2 regions of the Sutcliffiella sp. NC1 genome follow, and region 1 is predicted to be linked to the other one. Evidence: riboswitches for the same ligand, from Rfam matches in the RefSeq annotation. Region 1 holds a riboswitch; the other holds the start of a gene.

What was found. Region 1 has a riboswitch for cobalamin ahead of O1A01_RS05560 (acyl-CoA thioesterase). Riboswitches for the same ligand answer to the same signal wherever they lie in the genome.
Region 2: linked by a shared signal. The riboswitch ahead of O1A01_RS16555 (DUF4430 domain-containing protein) and the one ahead of O1A01_RS05560 (acyl-CoA thioesterase) in region 1 are both predicted to bind cobalamin.

The regions. Positions count from the first base shown of each region.
Region 1 is NZ_CP115153.1:1,092,886-1,104,050, forward strand. It holds gene O1A01_RS05530 (thiazole biosynthesis adenylyltransferase ThiF) at 1-641, shown strand, start outside; gene thiD (bifunctional hydroxymethylpyrimidine kinase/phosphomethylpyrimidine kinase) at 652-1,455, shown strand; gene thiE (thiamine phosphate synthase) at 1,452-2,084, shown strand; gene O1A01_RS05545 (aldo/keto reductase) at 2,388-3,365, shown strand; gene O1A01_RS05550 (glycine-rich domain-containing protein) at 3,478-4,437, shown strand; gene O1A01_RS05555 (GNAT family N-acetyltransferase) at 4,460-5,041, shown strand; cobalamin riboswitch at 5,078-5,255, shown strand; gene O1A01_RS05560 (acyl-CoA thioesterase) at 5,429-5,914, shown strand; gene O1A01_RS05565 (NUDIX domain-containing protein) at 6,303-6,743, shown strand; gene O1A01_RS05570 (S66 family peptidase) at 7,005-8,015, opposite strand; gene O1A01_RS05575 (ABC transporter ATP-binding protein) at 8,584-10,335, shown strand; gene O1A01_RS05580 (ABC transporter ATP-binding protein) at 10,341-11,165, shown strand, end outside.
Region 2 is NZ_CP115153.1:3,174,051-3,185,215, reverse strand. It holds gene O1A01_RS16590 (spore maturation protein) at 1-431, shown strand, start outside; gene rluB (23S rRNA pseudouridine(2605) synthase RluB) at 990-1,721, shown strand; gene resA (thiol-disulfide oxidoreductase ResA) at 1,923-2,456, shown strand; gene resB (cytochrome c biogenesis protein ResB) at 2,469-4,112, shown strand; gene ccsB (c-type cytochrome biogenesis protein CcsB) at 4,131-5,294, shown strand; gene O1A01_RS16565 (response regulator transcription factor) at 5,474-6,193, shown strand; gene O1A01_RS16560 (ATP-binding protein) at 6,190-7,962, shown strand; cobalamin riboswitch at 8,060-8,254, shown strand; gene O1A01_RS16555 (DUF4430 domain-containing protein) at 8,407-8,823, shown strand; gene O1A01_RS16550 (ECF transporter S component) at 8,823-9,338, shown strand; gene sigX (RNA polymerase sigma factor SigX) at 9,573-10,109, shown strand; gene O1A01_RS16540 (GerMN domain-containing protein) at 10,099-11,165, shown strand, end outside.

The sequences.
Region 1 (11,165 bases):
TTGATATTCGTTTTATTATTAATGACCTATCTCAAAAATATAATATACCTTGGATTTATGGTGCCTGTGTCGGTAGTTATGGGATTTCCTATACGATTCTTCCAGGAGAAACACCTTGTTTACAATGTTTATTAAAGTCCGTTCCGTTAGGTGGTGCTACTTGTGATACGGTGGGAGTTATTTCTCCAGGAGTACAAATGGTTGTTGCCCACCAAGTAGCGGAAGCGTTAAAAATATTAACTGGTAATCAAAAAAGTTTAAGGAAAAAGTTAGTTTCGTTCGACCTTTGGGAAAATCGCTATTCTTCCATCGACGTAAACCGTATGAAAGATTCTTCTTGTCTATCATGTGGGGAAAGTCGGAGCTTTCCATACTTGTCTTACGAAAATCAAACGAAAACAGCGGTGCTTTGTGGAAGAGACTCTGTACAAATTAGACCGAACACGAACCAAGAAAGAAATCTTGAAGAAATAGAATCGGTATTTGCGGACCAAGGGTTAAAAGTGGATCGAAATCCTTTTCTTTTATCAGTAGAAATTGGTAGTCAACGTCTCGTTTTATTTAAAGATGGGCGAGCTATTGTCCACGGGACAAAAGACATAACGGAAGCAAAAAGTATTTATTATCGATATGTAGGGTAGGTGGCTGACTGTGGTGAAAAAAGCGTTAACAATCGCTGGCTCTGATAGTGGTGGCGGAGCAGGTATCCAAGCAGATTTAAAAACTTTTCAAGAATTAAATGTTTACGGGATGTCGGCAATTACAGCAATAACAGCACAAAATACGTTAGGTGTACAAGGTGTTTATGCCCTTCCGCTTGAAGCCGTAATAGAGCAAATGAATTCTATTGAGGCTGATTTACGTCCGGATGCCCTTAAAACGGGAATGTTGTTTAATAGCGAGCTAATTGAAGCAGTGGCAAACAATATTAGGGAGTTTAATTGGGGCAACGTTGTAATCGATCCGGTCATGATTGCGAAAGGTGGAGCAAAGCTTTTACAACAAGAGGCAATCAATTCTTTACGTGAAACATTAATTCCTCTAGCAACTGTTATTACTCCAAATATCCCAGAAGCAGAAGTAATTACAGAGTTGTCCCTACACACAATCGAGGCTAGAAAAAAAGCAGCAAAAGTTCTTCATAAACTTGGTGCCGATTACGTTGTAGTGAAAGGTGGCCACGGCGAAGAAGAGGAACTAGTGGACTTATTATTTGATGGCCAAAGCTTTGTAGAGTTAAAGAGTACGAGAATTTCTACTCGTCATACTCATGGAACAGGTTGTACGTTTGCGGCCGCTATAACTGCTGAATTAGCTAAAGGAAAGACCGTTGAACAAGCAGTAAAAGTAGCAAAAGATTTTATCCATGCTGCAATAAAAGATGAATTAGGAATTGGCAGTGGACACGGTCCTACGAATCATTGGGCATATCGAAACGCGGCGGTGCACTCATGAACATCTTAAGAAAACATATGCAAGTATATTTTGTGATGGGTAGTAACAATTGTGATCGTAACCCGGAAGTTGTGCTGAAAGAGGCATTAGAAGCAGGTGTAACATGTTTTCAATATCGAGAAAAAGGCGAAGGAGCTAAACTTGGTATTGAAAAGTTAGAGCTGGGTACAAGATTAAAAGAGTTGTGTAACGAGTATGAAGTGCCATTTATCGTAAATGATGATGTAGAACTAGCGATACAACTCGATGCCGACGGTGTACATATCGGCCAAGAGGACGGTAACATTACGTCCATTCGGGAAAAGATAGGGAATGAAAAAATAGTCGGTGTTTCTACACATAATGTGGAAGAGGCCTTAAGGGCGGTAGAACTTGGTGCTGACTACATCGGCGTAGGACCGATGTACTTTACTTCAACAAAGAAAGATATTGAAGAAGTGAAAGGACCATCTGTCATAACTGCCATTCGTGAAGCAGGTGTTACCCTTCCAATCGTCGGCATTGGTGGAATTAACATTTCCAATGCAAAAGAAGTGGTGGAAGCTGGAGCGGATGGTGTCGCAGTCATATCGGCCATATCAAAAGCGGAAAATGCGGAGGAAACAGTTATAAAACTACAAAGAGGTTGAGACAAAACTAATATAATCATGATAAAAAAACGAACAATCGCTGAACTAGCGGAGGAAATATACGTGGACTCCAGCGGGAGGCTCACCAGCCGCCCGCGGAAAGCGAAGTATATTTCCGGAGCGGGTTATTTCCAAACTACTTTATTTGTTCGTCTTTTACTTTAATAAAAATAGTTATGTCCCAAGCTCTTTATTTTGTTATGTTTCATATTCGAGAGGCACTAAAAGGAAAATAACTATTTGCTTCCCCACCATTTATTTCTTACAATATTAATATCTTTTAAAAAGTAAGGATGATTAGTTATGAGAACAATGCCGTTACAAAAAAGAAATATTACAAACAGTAGATTAGTATTAGGATGCATGGGATTTGGTGGAGGCTGGGACAATTCGCCGTTTTCATCAGAAGAAGTGTTAAAAGCGGAGAAAGCGGTAGAGGCGGCATTATCTTCAGGAATTACGATGTTTGATCATGCTGATATTTATACGAGAGGAAAAGCAGAAAAGGTTTTCGGTGAAGTGTTGAAAAACAATAGAAGCCTACGTGAGCAAATGGTCATTCAAAGTAAATGTGCCATTCGGTTCGAAGATGATGCTGGGCCAGGTCGATATGACTTTTCAAAAGAGCATATTATAAACTCTGTCGATGGTATTCTTGCAAGATTGAACATTGAACAATTAGATATTTTACTATTACATAGACCAGATCCATTGATGGAACCAGAAGTAGTGGCAGAAACGTTTGAACTTCTGAAAAAAGAAGGGAAAGTACAACACTTCGGTGTTTCCAACATGAATAAAGCACAAGTAGCACTTCTGCAAACGTATACAAACGAATCTATCATCGTAAATCAATTAGAAATGAGTTTGCGCAAATTAGACTGGGTGGACCAAGGTGTATTAGTAAACCAACACGAAGGGACTTCAGCCCATTTCACAGATGGATTTTTAGAATATAGTATGGAAAAAGATATACAAATCCAAGCGTGGTCTCCATTAGGAAAAGGTGTCTTCACCGGTCGAGAGGAAGAAATTAAAACAGAAGCAGAAAGAAATACAGCGGCGTTAGTAGCTAGAATGGCGGAAGAACTAGAAACAACAAGGGAAGCTATCGTACTAGGCTGGTTAATGCGCCATCCTGCAATGATTCAACCTGTCATCGGTACGACAAATCCAGACCGCATTGTAGCTTGTCAAGACGCTGTACCTGTTTCAGAAAAAATGACGAGAGAACAATGGTATAACTTGTACGTTACTTCTAGAGGTAGAAGATTACCATAATGGAAAGCATCCTTTTTAAAGGATGCTTTTTTAATATTATGTATTATTTAATAAATGAAACTTTTAAACGTTTCATATCGTATTAATAAAAAGAATAAAGGGGGGAGATAAGATGGAAACAGTTGTTATTTTTATTTTAATTTTATTCGTTGTCGTATTAGCCTTAGTAGGTATTTTTAGAAAAACAAAGCCCGCCAAAAACTTAAAAAAGGAAAATATACCGGAAAACTTAGGAGCTATTGAAAACACCTCAATTCAACCATTAATTTCCCAGTTAGAGTTAGCACTTCCTGATGAGTATATAAATCAAGTAAAGCAACGGTTTTTACAACAAAACGCGAAAGTTTCAGAAGACGAATTAGAATGGCGTATTTTTGAACTGAAACGGTTTTTTATTTTAACGGGAGTGTTAAAAACTGTTCCGATGTATAGTGAAGAAGTAGATGATGTTTGGCATGAAATGTTGATGTTTACGCAAGCCTATCAAAATTTTTCAGAAAAATTTAATGGCAGTATGTTACATCATAAACCAAATGTACAAGGTGGAGGGAACCCTGATGAGCGTGCGTTCTTTGATTGGGTATTCTCGCAATTGTTTGAAGTTACAACATATAGCTGGTCGACTTGGGGAGACTTCTTTAAGAGCCCACTAAATCCAGCATTAATTACCGAATTTAAATACAAGGATAAGGAATACTTGAAAAATAAATATTTCAAAATTACAGAGGAATCAAATCAGATTGTAGATTACTTAATAACTAGGCTAAAAGAACAATCCCATCAAGCAGATGAAATGCATAAACGAAACGAAAAAGGAGCATTCACAAAACAACAGCAATACGGTGATTTTTCCAGTACTTCTTTAATTATGGTGTTTTATTCAATCTATTACTATGACCAATATTGGTTAATGGCAAAGGCTTATTTGTACTCATCTGCTTCGAATTCTAGTAGTGGATGTACAAGTGCTGTTTTTTGCGGATCTGCAACTAGTAGCGATAAAAATAGTGGTGGAGATAGCAGTTGCTCCAGCGGCGACGCAAGCTGTGGCGGCGGAGGATGTTCCTCATAAAATAATATAACGGAGTGAATCTATGTTAAAAATAGTTGGAGAAAAAATTATTCTTAGGTCGGTACAAAAAGAAGATATACAAACTCTTTGGAAGTTAAGATATGTAGAAGAGAACCCAGAGTTTAAAAAGTGGGATGCACCATACTTTCCACTAGTCCGAGTGGAATATGAAGACTTTTATAATCGGATGATAGGTCAGTTAGAATCGGGTTATGATTCCGAAATGATTATAGAAGTAGATGGGAAAATTATTGGCACCGTTGTTTACTATTGGGAGCACGAACCTTCCCGATGGATGGAGGTAGGTATTATCATCTATCTCCCTGACTATTGGAATGGTGGATATGGAACGGAGGCCATTAAGTTATGGGTCACTCATCTGTTTAAACAATTTCCTACACTAGTTAGATTAGGATATACTTCATGGTCAGGAAACCATCGGATGGTGAGTGTTGGGAAAAAACTTGGAATGATAGAAGAAGCTAGAATTAGAAAAGCTCGTATTGTAAACGATCAGTACTATGATTCTGTAAAACTCGGAGTACTTAGAGAAGAATGGCAAACATTGCATGGTGAACAAGTTGGCAGAATAGTAAATTTGTAATAAACTACTAATAGTAATAAGTATTTCAATTCAATAAAACATACCAATAATAATGGTGTCAGTTTAGACTTAATAGGGAATCTGGTCCAAATCCAGAACTGTACCCGCAACTGTAGGTGCCGACGAAATAAGTATAGCCACTGTCATTCGACGGGAAGGACTTAAAGTAGGAAGAAGCACGAGTCAGGAGACCTGCCATTATGATGAACGATCGTCTTCTTCGGGAGTTAGGAAGGTTGGATAATGGTGCGCAATTATTAGAAAATAGAGCTCTATTTGTCTAGTTTTATTTTCTTTGCCTATTAATCCATCCTCATATTAGAGTGATGGATTTTTTATTTTCCAACCACTTTCTTGTAGAAGCTAAAAACAAAAGAGAGTGGGAGAATGATGGGAAAAATATCAACAAATGTATCTAGAACTGTACAAACGAAACTAGTTTTACCCCCAGATACGAATCATTTAGGAACAATTTTTGGAGGAGTTGTTTTATCGTATATTGATGAAATAGCCGCTATAGCAGCGATGAAACATAGTAACAAGGTGGTCGTGACAGCTTCGATTGATACAGTGAATTTTTTATCTTCAGCAAAAGTAGGAGATATATTAACGTTAGAAGCAGTTGTTATATCTACTGGAAGAACGTCAATGGAAGTGTATGTAAAAGTGGAGTGTCATCAGTTTGAAACAGGTGAAACAAAACTTACAACAACATCCCTTTTAACAATGGTTGCAATTGATAGCGAAGGTAAACCAGTCCCAGTTCCAGGCGTAATCCCTGAAACGGAAAAAGAAATCCAGTTACTGAAGGAAGCAACAATTAGAAGAGAAAAAAGGTTGTTAGAGAACAAGTGGTCAAATGAGAAAATATAGTAATGAAAAAACGTGGTTGCTGATCCGCTTTTTTAGTGAATCGTAATAGTATACATATCTTTTAGCATACAAATAACACCGAATGAACATCTTGACTATGATTAAATTTGTGTGAATTAGGGTGCTATTTTTTTGTGAAAGTTATTGTATGAACGAAAAGCTTCTTTCATCTTCTAAGTAATAGTTGTAAAATAAATATGAACTTGAAAATTGTAGCTAGGGTTCCGCTATCTAGTAGGTCTGTGACCGAGGGCTACATCTTTTACCATAACGTAAAAGGCACCTATTGACATAAAAGGTCCGAGGGGAAAGGTTCAGCGTATTTGCTTTTGCGTTGAAATCCTTATCCCCTCGGACCTTTTTTATTATTTTAAGGGAGGTTTATTAAATGAAAAGAATTGATGAATTAAAAGCAGGTGTAGCAGTTATTATTTTGAATGGGGAAAAACAAGTTTTGTTACAGAAAAGAGCTGATGTAAAGCTATGGGGTATTCCTTCAGGACATATAGAAATTGGAGAAACAGTTTCTGAAGCAGCTATTAGAGAAGTAAAAGAGGAAACTAACTTAGATATAAAAATAAAAAAACTTATTGGTGTGTACTCTGAGCCTAATTCACAGGTGTTTGCATATCCAAATGGTAAAGTAGTACATTTTATAACAACTTGTTTTCTTGCTGAAATTACAGGCGGAGAACTTAGACGTAATTCTGATGAATCACTTGAAATAAAATTTTTCAGTCCAGATAATTTACCGCAAGATTTATTGAAAATGCATCCCCGATGGTTAAAGGATGCTCTTTCTAATAGGGAAATGGCGTTCATTCGTTAATTAATAGAGATTTATACTAACTGCTAATAAAAATTTTAAACCCTTATTAGGATAACAAACTTAAAAGTCCTAAAAGTCAGTCTCAACTGGACTTTTAGGACAGCACCATTTAGTCTGCTAAATGTTTTTCTAACTAGTTGTTATTTAAGCTACGACATCGTAAGTTATTTCGGCTTTCTCCACGGTATAAAAATACTTAGCTAATACACTCCACCCTTTAGAACTCTTTGATAAATAAAATCCCGATGTTGATAAATTATATTATATAAACTTTTGTATAATCGTTCCTTTTCCTTCTTTAACTTCTACTTCCGCCATCGCTCCATTAATTAACGTTACTTGAGGAGGAACATGCCCGCAATCTATGTCATACACAACCGGTACTTCCAGTTCAGAAGCTATCTCTTCATATACATCCTCAACCGTATACCCGTCCACTGGTTCATTTGCTGGACTTCTTCCGAATAAAACTCCTGAACAATTATTAAACCAACCTGCTAATTTCATTTGAACTATCGACCTTCTTAAGTCTGTTGTCGAAAGCTCACAGTTTTCGAAGTACCAAAGAATCGGTTCGCCGTTTGTGAATTGTTCTTGAAATGCTTTCACATCGCCAAAAGGTGTACCAATTAAGTGGCGAATAACATCTACACACCCACCAAGTATTCTACCTTTCACGGTTACATCTTTACCGTTCACTGTTTTCCATTCCGTTTTTTCGGTTAAATGAAAAATGTGAGGAGTAGGGTTGCCGTGTTGCCACTGTTTTTGGAAAAGCTCTGATGAATGTTGAATTACTGCTTCTCCAGCTTTTGTTTGTAGCACTTGTTTCCACATGGCGGTTGTTTCGTCGGAATATTCTCCTCGTAAATCTACTAAGTTAGTGCCGTGTGCCGTTGCAATCCCTGTTTTTAATGTCGTTGCTAATAACAAAACACTTGTATCGGAATATCCGAGTATCCATTTTCGCTTCATTTTTACGAAATCAACATACGGCAGTATTTCAATCAACAATTGCCCGCCCCATGGTGGGATGATCGTATCGATTCCATCGTCTTGCAACATGGCATTTAATTCATCTGCTCTCACCTTAGCTGGTGCAGACTTTGCTTTATGTTGGGTTTTTACTGTTTTTCCGAACCTCACAGTAAATCCTTCTGATTCTAGTCTTTTTTGTGCCTGATCCAACAAAGAATGTAAAACTTCTTGCACACCAGAAGATGGTGCTGTGACTCCAATAGTAGCCCCTTCACGTAAATGTGGATAAAACATGGAAAATTCCCCCTTGAGCTTTTTACGATTTTAACAAGGAAAGAGTATTTGGGCAATATATAATTTAAAATATTTTTAAAATTAGTAATTGACAATAACTTGTCCACGGTGTTATTGTGGAAAAGTGGAATTTACTACTAATTAAAAAATGGAGAAAGGGAGGTACACGAACATGAAAAAATCTATTGTATTAAACGTAATGAATGACAAACTTAATAAAATTCGTGACCTGTCCTCATCTAGCTCTCCGTTGTAAACACAAGGGAGTACTATCATCATTTCAAATTACCTATTTTAGCACAGGTCACGCTAACAGAACGTGACGTGTGCTTTTTATATGTTTTAATATCGGCATACCGACTTTCGTTCGGTGTGTCTTTTTTTGTCTTCATCTACATCCTTTTTTTACCAACAAAGCCTTTCGAGCTTTTTGGATATATTTAAAACAAATTTAGGAGGAGAGCATTATGCAAAATTTATTTGTTATTAGACTTATGTATGAAGGAACGGCAGATTCAGGGTAGCGAATACAAAATGGTCGACTGTTCGATCAAGGGGGTAAGATAGTATGTTATCAGTACTTACAAAACTTAGTTGGTTTTTTAAACAATATTGGAAGCGATATACAATAGCGATATGTTTACTAATTGTCGTCGGGATTTTAGAAGTAATCCCGCCAAGAATGATTGGGCATGCGATCGATGAAATTCATGTTGGCACTTTAACTTCTGAAAAATTAATTCAGTATGTAGGCTTTTTATTTTTACTAGCACTTGTTATTTATGGGATTACGTATATGTGGAGCTATAAATTATTCGGGGGTTCCTTTTTAGTCGAGAGGTTATTAAGAAGAAGTTTAATGGGACATTTGTTGAAAATGACACCAACCTTCTATGAAAAGAATAAAACTGGTGATTTAATGGCACGCTCAACAAATGACTTGCGCGCAATCTCTATAACAGCTGGTTTTGGTGTATTAACATTAGTTGATTCGAGTGTGTATATGTTAATTATCCTTTGTACAATGGGCTTTTTAATTAGCTGGAAGCTCACACTTGCAGCAATTATCCCATTGCCGATAATGGCACTAGCGATGAATATTTACGGGAAAAAAATTCACAAACGGTTCACTGAAGCACAAGATTCATTCGGTGAAATGAACGATAAAGTGCTAGAGTCGATCGCAGGAGTGCGTGTAATTCGTGCTTACGTGCAAGAGCGTGCGGACCAAAGCCGTTTTCACAATATGACGGACGATGTGTTTAAGAAAAATTTGAAAGTAGCAGTGATTGATTCGTTATTTGACCCGACGATAAAACTGTTAGTAGGTGCCAGCTATTTAATCGGACTTGGATACGGGGCATATTTAGTTTTCCATCAACAAATTACAATCGGTCAGCTAGTTGCTTTTAACGTCTATTTAGGAATGATGATTTGGCCAATGTTTGCTATTGGAGAATTAATTAACGTTATGCAGCGAGGAAATGCTTCATTAAATCGAGTGAATGAAACTCTAGCTTATAAATCGGACGTTTATGATGCCGAGCAACCGATAACGGAAATTGCTCCAACTGAGATTGAATTCGAAAACGTAACTTTTCAATATCCGTCTGGAACTAATCCGAGTTTAAATGGTGTTTCGTTTCATTTAAGAAAAGGAGAAACGTTAGGTGTCGTTGGGAAAACAGGTAGTGGTAAATCGACGTTAGTGAAGCAATTGTTGAGAGAATACAAACTCGGTGAGGGTAAAATATTTATTGCCGGTACACCACTTGAAAAAATATCATTGCATACTATTCAGGGCTGGATTGGCTATGTACCGCAAGATCATATTTTATTTTCAAGAACAGTTCAAGAAAATATTTTATTCGGTAAAGAAACTGCAACTGAAGTTGATTTACAAAAAGCGATACAACTTTCTGCTTTTGAAAAAGATTTAGAAATGTTACCAGATGGATTACAAACACTTGTCGGAGAAAAAGGTGTTTCGTTATCAGGTGGACAAAAACAACGTATTTCGATTGCTCGGGCGTTAATTGCCGACCCTGAAATATTAATTTTAGATGATTCCCTATCAGCAGTAGATGCAAAAACAGAAGCAAAAATTATTGAAAATATTAGAAAAGAACGAAACGAAAAAACGACGATTATTACAACACATCGCCTATCAGCAGTACAACATGCTGATTGGATTGTCGTGCTAGATGACGGTAAAGTTGTAGAAGCTGGTTTACATGACCAGCTGATGGCACATGGTGGCTGGTATAAAGAGCAATACGAGCGCCAGCAAGTGTCTGAAGGAAGTGAGGTGGTATCATGAAAAAAATAAAAGCTGGAAAGCGTTTATTTCAATATGCACTAACGCAAAAGAAAATTATTATTATAGCGCTTCTCATGTTATCCGTTGCGGTTGCAACAGAATTAACAGGTCCTTTTATTGCCAAAAGAATTATCGATCAGCACATAATGGGAATCGAAAAAGAATGGGTATTAGTAGAGGAAAAAACAACGGATAGTGTTGAATACAACGGCCAATACTTTTTGAGAGAAGACAGGGCTACAGAAAGTATGCCAGATAACCGGAGTAAAATTCTTCAAATTGGTAGAGAGTTTTATTTCATTCCACAATCCGTTACGTTAGAAGGAGAAAGGTCAGTAGAGGATGGGAAAGTAGTGATCGCTAGAGGAGATGAGCGAGTAGAGTATGAGGCGACACATCTTTCTAGTGACGAATTATTATCATTTTACAATCCAGAAGTAAAATATATCATTTATTTAGTTTTACTCTATTTTGGGTTACTTGTCGTCTCGGCATTTTTTCAATACGGGCAAAGCTATTATTTACAATCATCAGCGAACCGAATTATTCAAAAAATGCGTGAGGATGTGTTTGGGCAAATTCAAAAATTGCCAATTTCCTACTTTGATCACCTACCAGCAGGAAAAGTTGTTTCTCGCATTACAAATGATACCGAAACGATAAAAGAATTATATGTAACAGTGCTGGCAACTTTCTTCTCGAGTATTATTTATATTACCGGTATTTACATTGCCCTATTTTTACTCGATGTAAATCTAGCTGCGATTACGTTATTATTACTGCCGATTTTAGTGATTTGGTTTTACGTATATCGAAAAATTGCCTCTGTA
Region 2 (11,165 bases), 2.1 Mb from region 1:
AAGGTGGTAAAGAAGGGATAAAAATTGCTGTATCTATCATTCCTTTTTTAGTTGGAATGCTTGTCGCTATCTCCATCTTCCGAGCATCTGGTGCGTTGGACTTTTTAATCGATATTCTTAGACCGGCGTTACAAGCGATTGGAATTCCTGCTGAAATTGTGCCGCTTGCGCTTATACGTCCAATCTCTGGAACAGCTGCTCTAGGTATGACAACAGATTTGATTGCAACCTATGGACCCGACTCTTTTATAGGTAGACTAGCTTCGACGCTACAAGGGAGTACAGACACTACCTTCTATGTACTAACTGTTTATTTCGGAGCCGTAGGTATTAAAAAGATGGGTGATGCCTTAAAAGTTGGATTATTAGCTGATATTGTTGGGATCGTCGTAGCAATAATTGTCGTAACAATATTTTTCGGAGTATTGTGATAAACCTTAGATAAAACACTAACGTTCTTCGTTAGTGTTTTTTGTCATATACCAGAATTTATAATATATAGAAGTGTGTTGTTATGTTCATCTCTGTTGCGTTTGCCATATTTAACTGCCCTTTTCACCTAATTTTATTCACCCATGGGCATGAAATTAGTTGATTATGTTTTCAAAATAATATAAGAATATTAGTTTAGAATCGTGAGTGGAACGGAGCGGAAGGTGCGAGACTCCAGCGGGAGGAAGAGGGAAGGCCGAGACCCCACAGGCGCAGCCTAGGAGGCTTGGCTCCCTCCCCGCGGAAAGCGAGTACCTGCAGCGAAGTGAAACGGACTAACTTAATCGTGTAAGCTAACTTTAGTATAATCAATCTATGGTGCCTATAATTTAATGTATTATAAAGGTGAAATAAAACACCTAACTTATAAAATATCTAAAAAGTATGTTACTTTCCATAATAGTTATAGTACGTTATAATAAAATATTGTGAAAAATGGCTATCATATAAGTAGGTAACTTAACCGATTAGGTTATGGAATATAATGAGGTGAAATAATGGAACGTTTACAAAAAGTTATTGCCCATTCGGGAATAGCGTCTAGAAGAAAAGCGGAACAATTAATTCAAGAAGGAAAAGTAACAGTTAACGGGAAAGTAGTTTCCGAACTAGGAGTAAAAGTAAATCGAAATGATAAAGTAGAAGTTGAAGGTATACCAGTACATAGAGAAGAACCAGTATACTACCTACTATATAAGCCGAGAGGTGTTATTTCGAGTGTAAGTGATGACAAAGGGAGGAAGGTAGTTACAGACTTTTTTCCTTTCATTGAGGAAAGAATTTACCCTGTAGGCCGTCTAGACTATGATACATCCGGGTTATTAATAATGACAAATGATGGAGAGTTTGCCAATAGTTTAATGCACCCTAAATATGAAGTAGATAAACTGTATATCGCAAAGGTAAAAGGTATACCTACCCGCGAAGCAATAAAAAAGTTAGAAAGAGGAATAGTCCTTGAAGACGGAAAAACTGCTCCAGCAGTTGTGAAATTAGTTTCTATGGATAAGAAAAAGCAAACAGCTATATATGAAATGACCATTCGTGAAGGAAGAAATCGTCAAGTACGACGTATGTTCGAAGCAATAGGTCATCCTGTGTTAAAACTAAGAAGAGAACGGTATGCACATTTAACATTACAAGGTTTACAACCAGGCGAATACCGAGAATTAACACCTCATGAAGTTAAACAACTTAGAGTATTAGCTACGACGAAACAAAAAAGATAATGAATTTTAACCCTTGTTCAAAAAAGCGCTTTGATTGACATACTTGCTTTGCTTATATAGTGTAAAAGGTAAGGTGGGGCAATGCTTCCCACCTTGATTTTGTTTAATCTGTCATAAAGAATTCATAATCTATCCACTATGTAAAAAGTGATAAATGTTATAATAGCGTAGAAAATTATAAGGATAGGAGATTTTTGAAGAATGAATAAGAAAAATAGATTTTTTATGCGTTCAACTATTCTAGTTCTCCTGTTAGCGGCATTAACTTATACAATTTACACTAACTTTTTTCATACGAGAGCGTTAGTTAATGTTGGGGATACAGCTCCTGATTTTGCATTAAAAGATTTAGAAGGAAATACTTTTCAGCTTTCAGACTATAGAGGGAAAGGAGTATTTCTAAATTTTTGGGGAACTTGGTGTCCACCATGTGAAAAAGAAATGCCCTACATGGAGAATCAATATCAATTCTATCAAGATAAAGGAGTGGAAATAATCGCCGTGAACATTCAAGAAACGGATGTTGCAGTGCGAAGTTTCCGCGATCGTTATGGGTTAACATTTCCTATTCCTATTGATAAAACAGGACAAGTGAGACAAGCATACGGTATAAAACCAATTCCTACTACTTTTCTTATTGATGAAAATGGTGAAGTTGTGAAAATTATTACAACTGGCATGACTGAAAGAATGGTGCAAGAGAGTATGGAGTTAATCTTACCGAACAATCAATAAGGAGAAATTCATATGAATGAAATGAAATGTGAGTGTGGACATGTAAATCCACACGGTACAATTTTATGTGAAGCTTGTGGAAAACCGACAGAAAATGAAAAAACTAAAACTAAACTTTTAGACATGACTTACGAAGGAAGTGCTAGAAGGTCCCAAACTTATAATAAAACGATTGTTGATAAAATTTGGAACTTTTTCTCTTCTGTAAAAGTTGGAGTTTGGTTAATTGTTATTACTTTAATAGCTTCATCATTCGGAACCATTTTCCCACAAGAAATGTACATACCGCCAACGATGGCTGCAAGTGAATATTACGAAATGGAACACGGTTTTTTCGGTAAATTGTATTATACGTTAGGATTTCACAATTTATATAGTTCATGGTGGTACTTAATACTTGTAGCATCTATTGGAATTTCCTTAGTCATTTGTAGTTTAGACCGTGTTATTCCACTGTATAAAGCTTTAAAAAATCAAAGAGTAACGAGGCATGATAGTTTTTTAACTAGACAACGTGTTTTCGGTAAAACTACTGTTGAAATTCATGATGATGAGATTGCTATAGTTAAAGAAGGGTTAAAAAAACGAGGATATAATATTCGTGAAGAAAACGGTAACATATTAGCAGAAAAAGGCCGTTTCTCGAGATGGGGTCCTTATGTCAACCATATTGGATTAATTATTTTTTTAGCCGCAGCAATATTAAGATCCGTCCCTGGAATGTACCTTGATGAAGTATTGTGGGTAAGAGAAGGTGAATTATTATCGATTCCTGGTACAGACGGTCAGTATTATTTAGAAAATGAAAGTTTCTTACTGGAAGTTTATGATTCGGAATCTACGGATGAAGTGTTCAATCAAGCAATTGAACGTGCCGGAAATGGTATGCTAGTTTCCAATTATCAAACAAATGCAGTATTATATGAAAGAGTAGGGGACATTGTTCACGGTGCTGAACCGGAATTAAGTGTAGTAAAAGAACATGCCATTAGAGTTAACGAACCATTAAAACATGATTCTTTCGGAATATACCAAGTAGACTTTAAATTAAATGAATTTAAAACGATGTCATTTAATCTATTGAATAAAGAAACAAATGAAAATTTTGGAACAATTACAGTAGATTTAACAAAACCTGAAACATTATATGATTTAGGTGACGGTTATTCTGTCCAAATCGTAAACTATTTTCCTGACTTCTTTTTAAACGAAGGGGAACCAGGAACTAGAACAAGAGTGCCGAATAATCCAGCATTCGTATTCCGAATGATAACTCCAGATAAACCAAAGGGAGAAATAAGCTTAGTCGCAATTCAGCAAAATTTAGAACCAGAAGGTAATAACGAATATCGCATGGCTTTTGCAGGATTAGAAACTAGAAATGCAGCTGGACTTACCGTTCGTGTTGATCATACACTTTGGATTTTTGGTCTAGGCGGAACTATATTTATGATTGGTGTTATTCAAGGGATGTATTGGAATCACCGCCGTGTATGGGTAAAACGAAATGGGAATGAAGTGTGGCTTGCCGCACATACGAATAAAAACTGGTTTGGTCTGAAGAAAGATATTTCTAAGGCGTTGGAGCATTCAAAAATTTCAATACCTATTGACCAAACAGAAGAAGAAAAGAATTCAGAAAATGATAAAACTTAATTTAAAAGGGTGATTACTATGGCACAGTTAAGTGGTAACTTGCTATATGCAGCATTTCTTCTATATCTGATAGGTACCGCTTTCTTCGGTGGAGCTTTAAAATCGAAAGAAGGAAGCAAATGGTCAAAATTAGCCATTTCTATTACGATTGTGGGATTTGTTGCTCATTTAGGATATTTTATAACAAGATGGATTGCTGGAGGACATGCTCCTGTTAGTAACTTATATGAATTTACTACATTTTTTGGGATGACGATTGTTCTTGCATTCATCGTACTTTACTTTATTTATAAAACAAGTACATTAGGATTATTTGCATTACCAATTGCTTTAATACTAATTGCATTTGCAAGTATGTTTCCGTCCGATATAACTCCATTAATTCCAGCATTGCAATCTCATTGGTTACCGATTCACGTTATTACAACGAGTTTAGGAATTGCAATACTAGGAATGAGCTTCGTAGCTGGACTAATTTATTTAATAAAAGTAGTGGATTACAGTAAAAAAGGAAAAAAACCTTTTTGGCTTGAATTTTCATTATTTACGCTTGTTGTATTTATTGGTTTTGTTGTTATTACGGTTATTTTTAGTTCGATGGATTATGAAGCAAACTTCAAATATATTGATAAACGTGGAGCAGAGGCAACGGTTGAATACGTGCTTCCTCCGTTAGTTGGTCCAAACCAAGGGGAATTACTTACAGAAGATAGAATGAACCCTCTTGTAAGTTTACCAGCTATTATTCATACACAAAAATTGAATACAGTTATTTGGTCTATTATTACAGGAGCTATTTTATATGTACTTATAAGATTATTATTTAGAAAACCTCTAGGAGTTTTACTAAAACCAGCAGTAAGAAGAGTAAACCTTGATGTTGCAGACGAAATTGGTTATCGCTCTGTTGCTATAGGTTTCCCAGTTTTTACACTAGGCGGATTAATCTTTGCTATGATTTGGGCTCAAATTGCATGGACTAGATTTTGGGGTTGGGACCCGAAGGAAGTTTGGGCATTGATCACATGGCTATTTTATGCAGCATATCTACACTTACGTATTGGAAAAGGCTGGCACGGAGAAAAATCGGCTTGGCTTGCCTTAGTTGGATTTGCTATTATTATGTTTAACTTAATTGGAGTAAACTTAATTATTGCCGGACTACACTCTTACGCGATGTAGATTAAACTGATTAGATGAATAATTTCATAAGCCTTCACATCATATGTGGAGGCTTACATTAATATAAGGATAATTTACTCAAGCACTGACTTTGCTAGACGTTGTGAAGAAATATTAGATACAATAGGAAAGAGTACTTAATGATACGGAACTAGTATGAAAATTAGGAGGATGGAAAGATGGAACAAGAGTATAAAATATTAGTAGTCGATGATGAAGAACGAATTCGTCGACTTTTGAAAATGTATCTAGAAAGAGAAAATTATGTAATCGAAGAAGCAGATAATGGTGAGGACGCATTATCGTTAGCTTTAGAGAATGATTATGACGTTATATTACTAGACCTTATGATGCCAGGAATGGACGGCATGGAAGTTTGTAAAGAATTGCGAGAGAAAAAAGCAACACCAGTAATTATGTTAACTGCTAAAGGAGAAGAAGCAAATCGTGTTCAAGGTTTTGAAGTTGGTACGGACGATTATATCGTTAAACCGTTCAGCCCACGTGAGGTAGTGCTTAGAGTTAAAGCGCTTTTACGCCGCGCGTCATCAACAAGCTTTTTAAATACAGAAACATCTTCAAAAGATATTATTGTATACCCTCATTTAACAATAGATAATGATGCACATAGAGTAAGTGCTGACGGAAAAGATGTTAACTTAACCCCTAAAGAGTACGAGCTTTTATATTTTTTAGCAAAATCACCGGACAAAGTTTTTGATCGAGAGCAACTATTAAAGGAAGTTTGGCAATATGAGTTCTTTGGTGATTTACGTACAGTAGATACTCATGTAAAGAGGTTAAGAGAAAAATTAAATAAAGTATCCGAACATGCAGCAAAAATGATTGTTACAGTTTGGGGTGTAGGTTATAAGTTTGAGGCTGGCAATGAGTCATGATTTGGAAAAGTGTTGTAGGTAAGCTTTGGCTTACCATTTTACTTCTTTTTACGTTTGTATTATTTATTTTAACAATATTGTTATTAGAGTTTTTCGAGAACTACCATGTAAATGAGGCGGAAAGAGAATTAACACAGTTAGGTAGAAAAATATCGATGATTGTAGAGGAACATGAAGATTTTGAACTGGCAAAATCAATTGCTTGGCAACTTGCGGATGATGTTTCTCGAGTAATTATTTTTTCAGACAAGGATCATTACTGGCATTCCCCAACAGATGAGACAGATGCTGTTTTACCTAGCGAATTTTTCCGAGAAGATGAGGAACTTTCCCAAGTTTTCCTTGATCATACAATTGTAACGAAAAAATCATACTCACCCGATTTAGATTCTGAATCAGAAGCTTTTGGAGAAATGATGATTGTTGGTACCCCACTTCATATTGATGGTGTAGAAGATGGCGCAGTTTATATGTACCAATCGTTAACAGCGATTAAAGAAACGACGAACCAAACAACACAACTTATTTTAATATCCGCGGGGATTGCTATTTTCCTTACAACCATTTTTGCGTTTTTCTTAATATCAAGAGTAACCTCGCCATTAAGGAAAATGAGGGAGGCTGCTTTTGAAGTAGCGAGAGGTAAGTTTGACACGAAAGTTCCGATCTTAACGTATGATGAAATCGGTGAACTTGCGATGGCGTTTAATCAAATGGGAAGACAATTAAAGTTTAACTTAAATGCACTTAATCAAGAAAAAGAACATTTGGCAAACATATTAAGTAGTATGGCAGATGGAGTAATAACGCTAAATCGTGATGGGACAATATTAATAACGAATCCGCCTGCTGAACGTTTCTTGCAAGCATGGTTTTACCAAGAAGGTAGTGATACGCGGGAACAATTACCTCATGAAATAAAAGAGATGTTTCAACGGGTCGTCAACTTTGAAAGAGAGCAAAGTATGGAACTTACCTACCAGGGGAGAACTTGGGTAATCGTCATGAGTCCTTTATATAATAATACCCACGTGCGTGGTGCAGTAGCTGTCATTCGTGATATGACGGAAGAAAGACGTTTAGATAAATTAAGAGAAGGATTTATCGCTAACGTTTCTCACGAGTTACGTACGCCAATTTCAATGCTTCAAGGATATAGTGAAGCAATAGTGGATGATATTGCTGGTAGCGAAGAAGAAAAGAAAGAACTTGCCTCCGTTATTTATGATGAGTCACTTCGTATGGGGAGGTTAGTAAATGACCTACTTGATTTAGCTAGATTAGAGTCTGGACATAGCACCGTGAACAGGGAACAAGTTGAAGTGGAAGAGTTTTTTGATAAAATGATTCGAAAGTTTCATGGTCTTGCTAAAGAGAAAATGGTAGATCTTCATTCAGAAATAATTGGGGACACGCTAGTTGATTTTGATGTAGATAAAATGGAACAAGTTTTTACTAACTTAATTGATAATGCACTACGTCACACAGATTCAGGTGGTAGTATCACGATTCGAGTTGAGCTTGGAGAGCTTGGAATGAAAGTAGATGTACAAGATACTGGACAAGGCATACCAGAAGAAGATATACCATTTGTATTTGAACGCTTCTATAAAGCGGACAAGGCTAGAACTAGAGGTAGATCTGGAACAGGTTTAGGATTGTCGATTGTTAAAAATATAATAGAGTCACATAACGGCTCAATAGGTGTACATTCTAAACTAAATGAGGGAACGACATTTTCTCTCGTTATTCCACGAACTGTGCAATAATTTGTTAAGTTGTACCGAATAATCTTGTTTATTATGAAACAATTTTTCTTGTCATTTTATACTTCTTTGTGTAAGATGGTACTGTATTCATAAACTTAATAATTATAAGTAAATTGGTGTCACACTGTGGCTTAAAAGGGAATTTGGTGCGAATCCAAAACTGTCCCCGCAACTGTAAATGTGGACGAAATGAGGTAACCACTGTATGTATGGAATGAGAGTTCGTCATACGGGAAGGCTCAAAGTAGGAAGAAGCATAAGTCAGTAGACCTGCCAATGAACTTACAAGTTTCGAAGCTTCGGGGTATGAGTAGCTGAAACGACAATATGGTATTGAACCTGCTGCAGAAGGTGAATTCCTCATTGTTGTCGTTTTATAGCTCATCCTTTAAGGATGAGCTATTTATTTTTTTTCATAATATATAAAAGGATGGGAATTACGTGATGAAAAAAATTTGGATTAGTTTATTAGTTGCAATATCTCTTATTGTGACGGGGTGTGCAGCAGACAACACAAATAATACAAATAACAACGCAAATGCTGGAGTAGAACAAAATGAAGAAGTAAACAAAGTAACGATTAAATTAGTAAAAGATAACGGGGAAGAAGTAATAAGTGAAGAGGCATTGCAGTTTGAAGAAGGAGAAACACTGATAGATGTAATGCATGAGCACTTTGAATTAACAACAGACGACAGTGGTGCATTTATTGTAGGAATTAACGGTATTGAATCGGATTACGAGAATAATTACTTTTGGATTTATACAGCAAATAATGAAGAAGTCTTAGTTGGCGCAAACGAATATGTGTTAAAAGATGGCGATGTTATTGAATTTAACTATTCAAAGTATGAAGGCTAATGAGCACAAGAAAAATTGCTTTATTAGGCTTATTAATAGCGTTATGTGTAGTAGGTAGAATGGTGTTTTCCTCGGTTCCTAATGTACAGCCTGTTACAGCAATCATTATTATTTGCTGCCTTTTGATGGGGCCTCAAAACGGTATCATACTTGCTGCTGGAACAGCATTTGTTTCTAACTTATTTTTAGGTAGTGGTACTTGGACGTTACTTCAAATAATTGCGTGGTCCATAATTGGAGTACTTTCAGGTCTCATTGGGATGAAATTTAAGAAATTGCCCATATGGTTACTTGCAACGTACGCTGGATTTTGCGGCATGCTCTTTGGTTTGATCATGTCGCTAGAACGCCTGATTATAGGTAAATTGTTTTGGCCGTATTACTTAGCGGGATTACCGTTTGACTTTAATCATGCAATTGGAAATATCGTATTCTTTATAGTGTTATATCCTATTCTATCCCCGATCATAAAAAGAGAAGCTTCGTTTATGGTGCAATCGTATAATAAACAGTAGATATAATTAGAAATTAGTTATATAGTATATATAAAAAGAAGTCATATATTATGGCTTCTTTTTTAAATTTTTAAAAAGCCAAACTATTGCTCTTTTAAAATATCTTATTAAAGCCTTCTTAAGTTTTCCAAAAAGTACTAAAAAAAATCTAGTCATTCGTAATATTTTGTAATATATTTGTAATGTAACTTTGTACGAAAAGTTTCGACTAATGTATTGAACGGAGGGTTTAGAATGCATGCCGTTTTTCAAGAGCTCTATGAAAAATATCACCAAGACGTCTATCAATTTTTATTTTATATGGTGAAAAATAAAGAACAAGCGGAAGACCTCGTTCAAGAAGTTTATATAAAAGTTCTACGCTCATACGACCGATTTGAAGGGAAAAGTAGTGAAAAAACATGGCTATTTTCGATAGCTAAACATGTAGCTATTGATTCATTTCGAAAACAAAAGGGATGGAAAAACAAACTTCTTGAAACGTTTGATTGGAATAAGCAACAAGTGAAAGATGTTGCACCATTACCGGAAGAAGTAGCTGTGAAAAATGAACAGGTTCAATTGTTGTATCGTTGCTTAGATAAATGTAAGATGGATCACCGAATTGTTCTTATTCTCCGTTACATTCAAGCTCTCTCTATTCAAGAAACTGCGCAAGTGTTAGGTTGGTCTGAAAGTAAAGTAAAAACAACTCAGCACCGTGCGGTTAAAGCCTTAAAAGCCCATATGGAAGAATTAGAGGAGAAAGGGGGAAATAGTAATGCATCGTAAAACGGACGATGAGCAAATGGAGAAGTTATTTAATCAATTACCAAAAATGACGGATGAGCGTTCAGCGGAAGAGATATATGCAAATATTCAGCAAAAGGTAGAAACTTCACCGAAACGTCGTATTAACTGGATGCCTAGCGTAGCTTTAATTGCGGCGATTCTCCTTTTTGCAATCATTTCTCCTTTCACGTTTCAAAAAATGGATAGTAATAGTAACAGTGCCTTTGATGCCCCTCAAGATAGAGGAGGATCAATGGAGATGTATGCTGATGATAGTAGTGCTGATATCGCTGTAGAGGAAGAATCGTTTAATGTAACGGACTATAAAGAAAATAGTGAAAACGAATCTTTTGACGTTCAATCAACGAATGATTTTCCGAATTATGTAGTAACGACTGTTAGTCAGTCAGAAGAATATGTAATTACTTTGGCCGTTTCCGCTGAGTTAGAAGGAACCGATGATCCACTAACATTACCGCTTTCTTTTGTTGTTCAAAAAAATAATAGAACGTATATAGAAGCATTTAACGAATTACGACAAGAATTAGGAAATTTAATTGATTTACCTTCATTTGGACTGATGAATACAATGTTAAATGATAATATTACTTTCTCTCAAGGTACGGCTACTGACGGTAATGATAGAGTCATTATGGAGATGAATGCAGGACATCGGGCATACTCTTCTACACAGATGAACGCTTTTTTCCAAGAGGTACAAGAAACGTTTAGATGGCACAACTTTACTGAAGTAGAATATTTAAATGAGGGTAAAGCTGGAGTTGAAATAGGTAACGATGTTAAAGAATTTGATTTGATTGATACGTTTAAGCGAGTAGCATATTTTAAATTTCAAAGAAATGATGATGTTAGCAAAAGCTTGTTAGTCGCCTCAAAAGAAGAATTTCAGTCTATGCAAGAGGCGGTAGAGGCGATGAGCCAAATACCGAATATTAATTACGTATTTCCATCGATTCCAGCTAGTATGAGAGTAGACCAAGTGATAACCAATGATGAAGAAATGGTAACTATTTCTTTTGATAATAGCCTTGCATT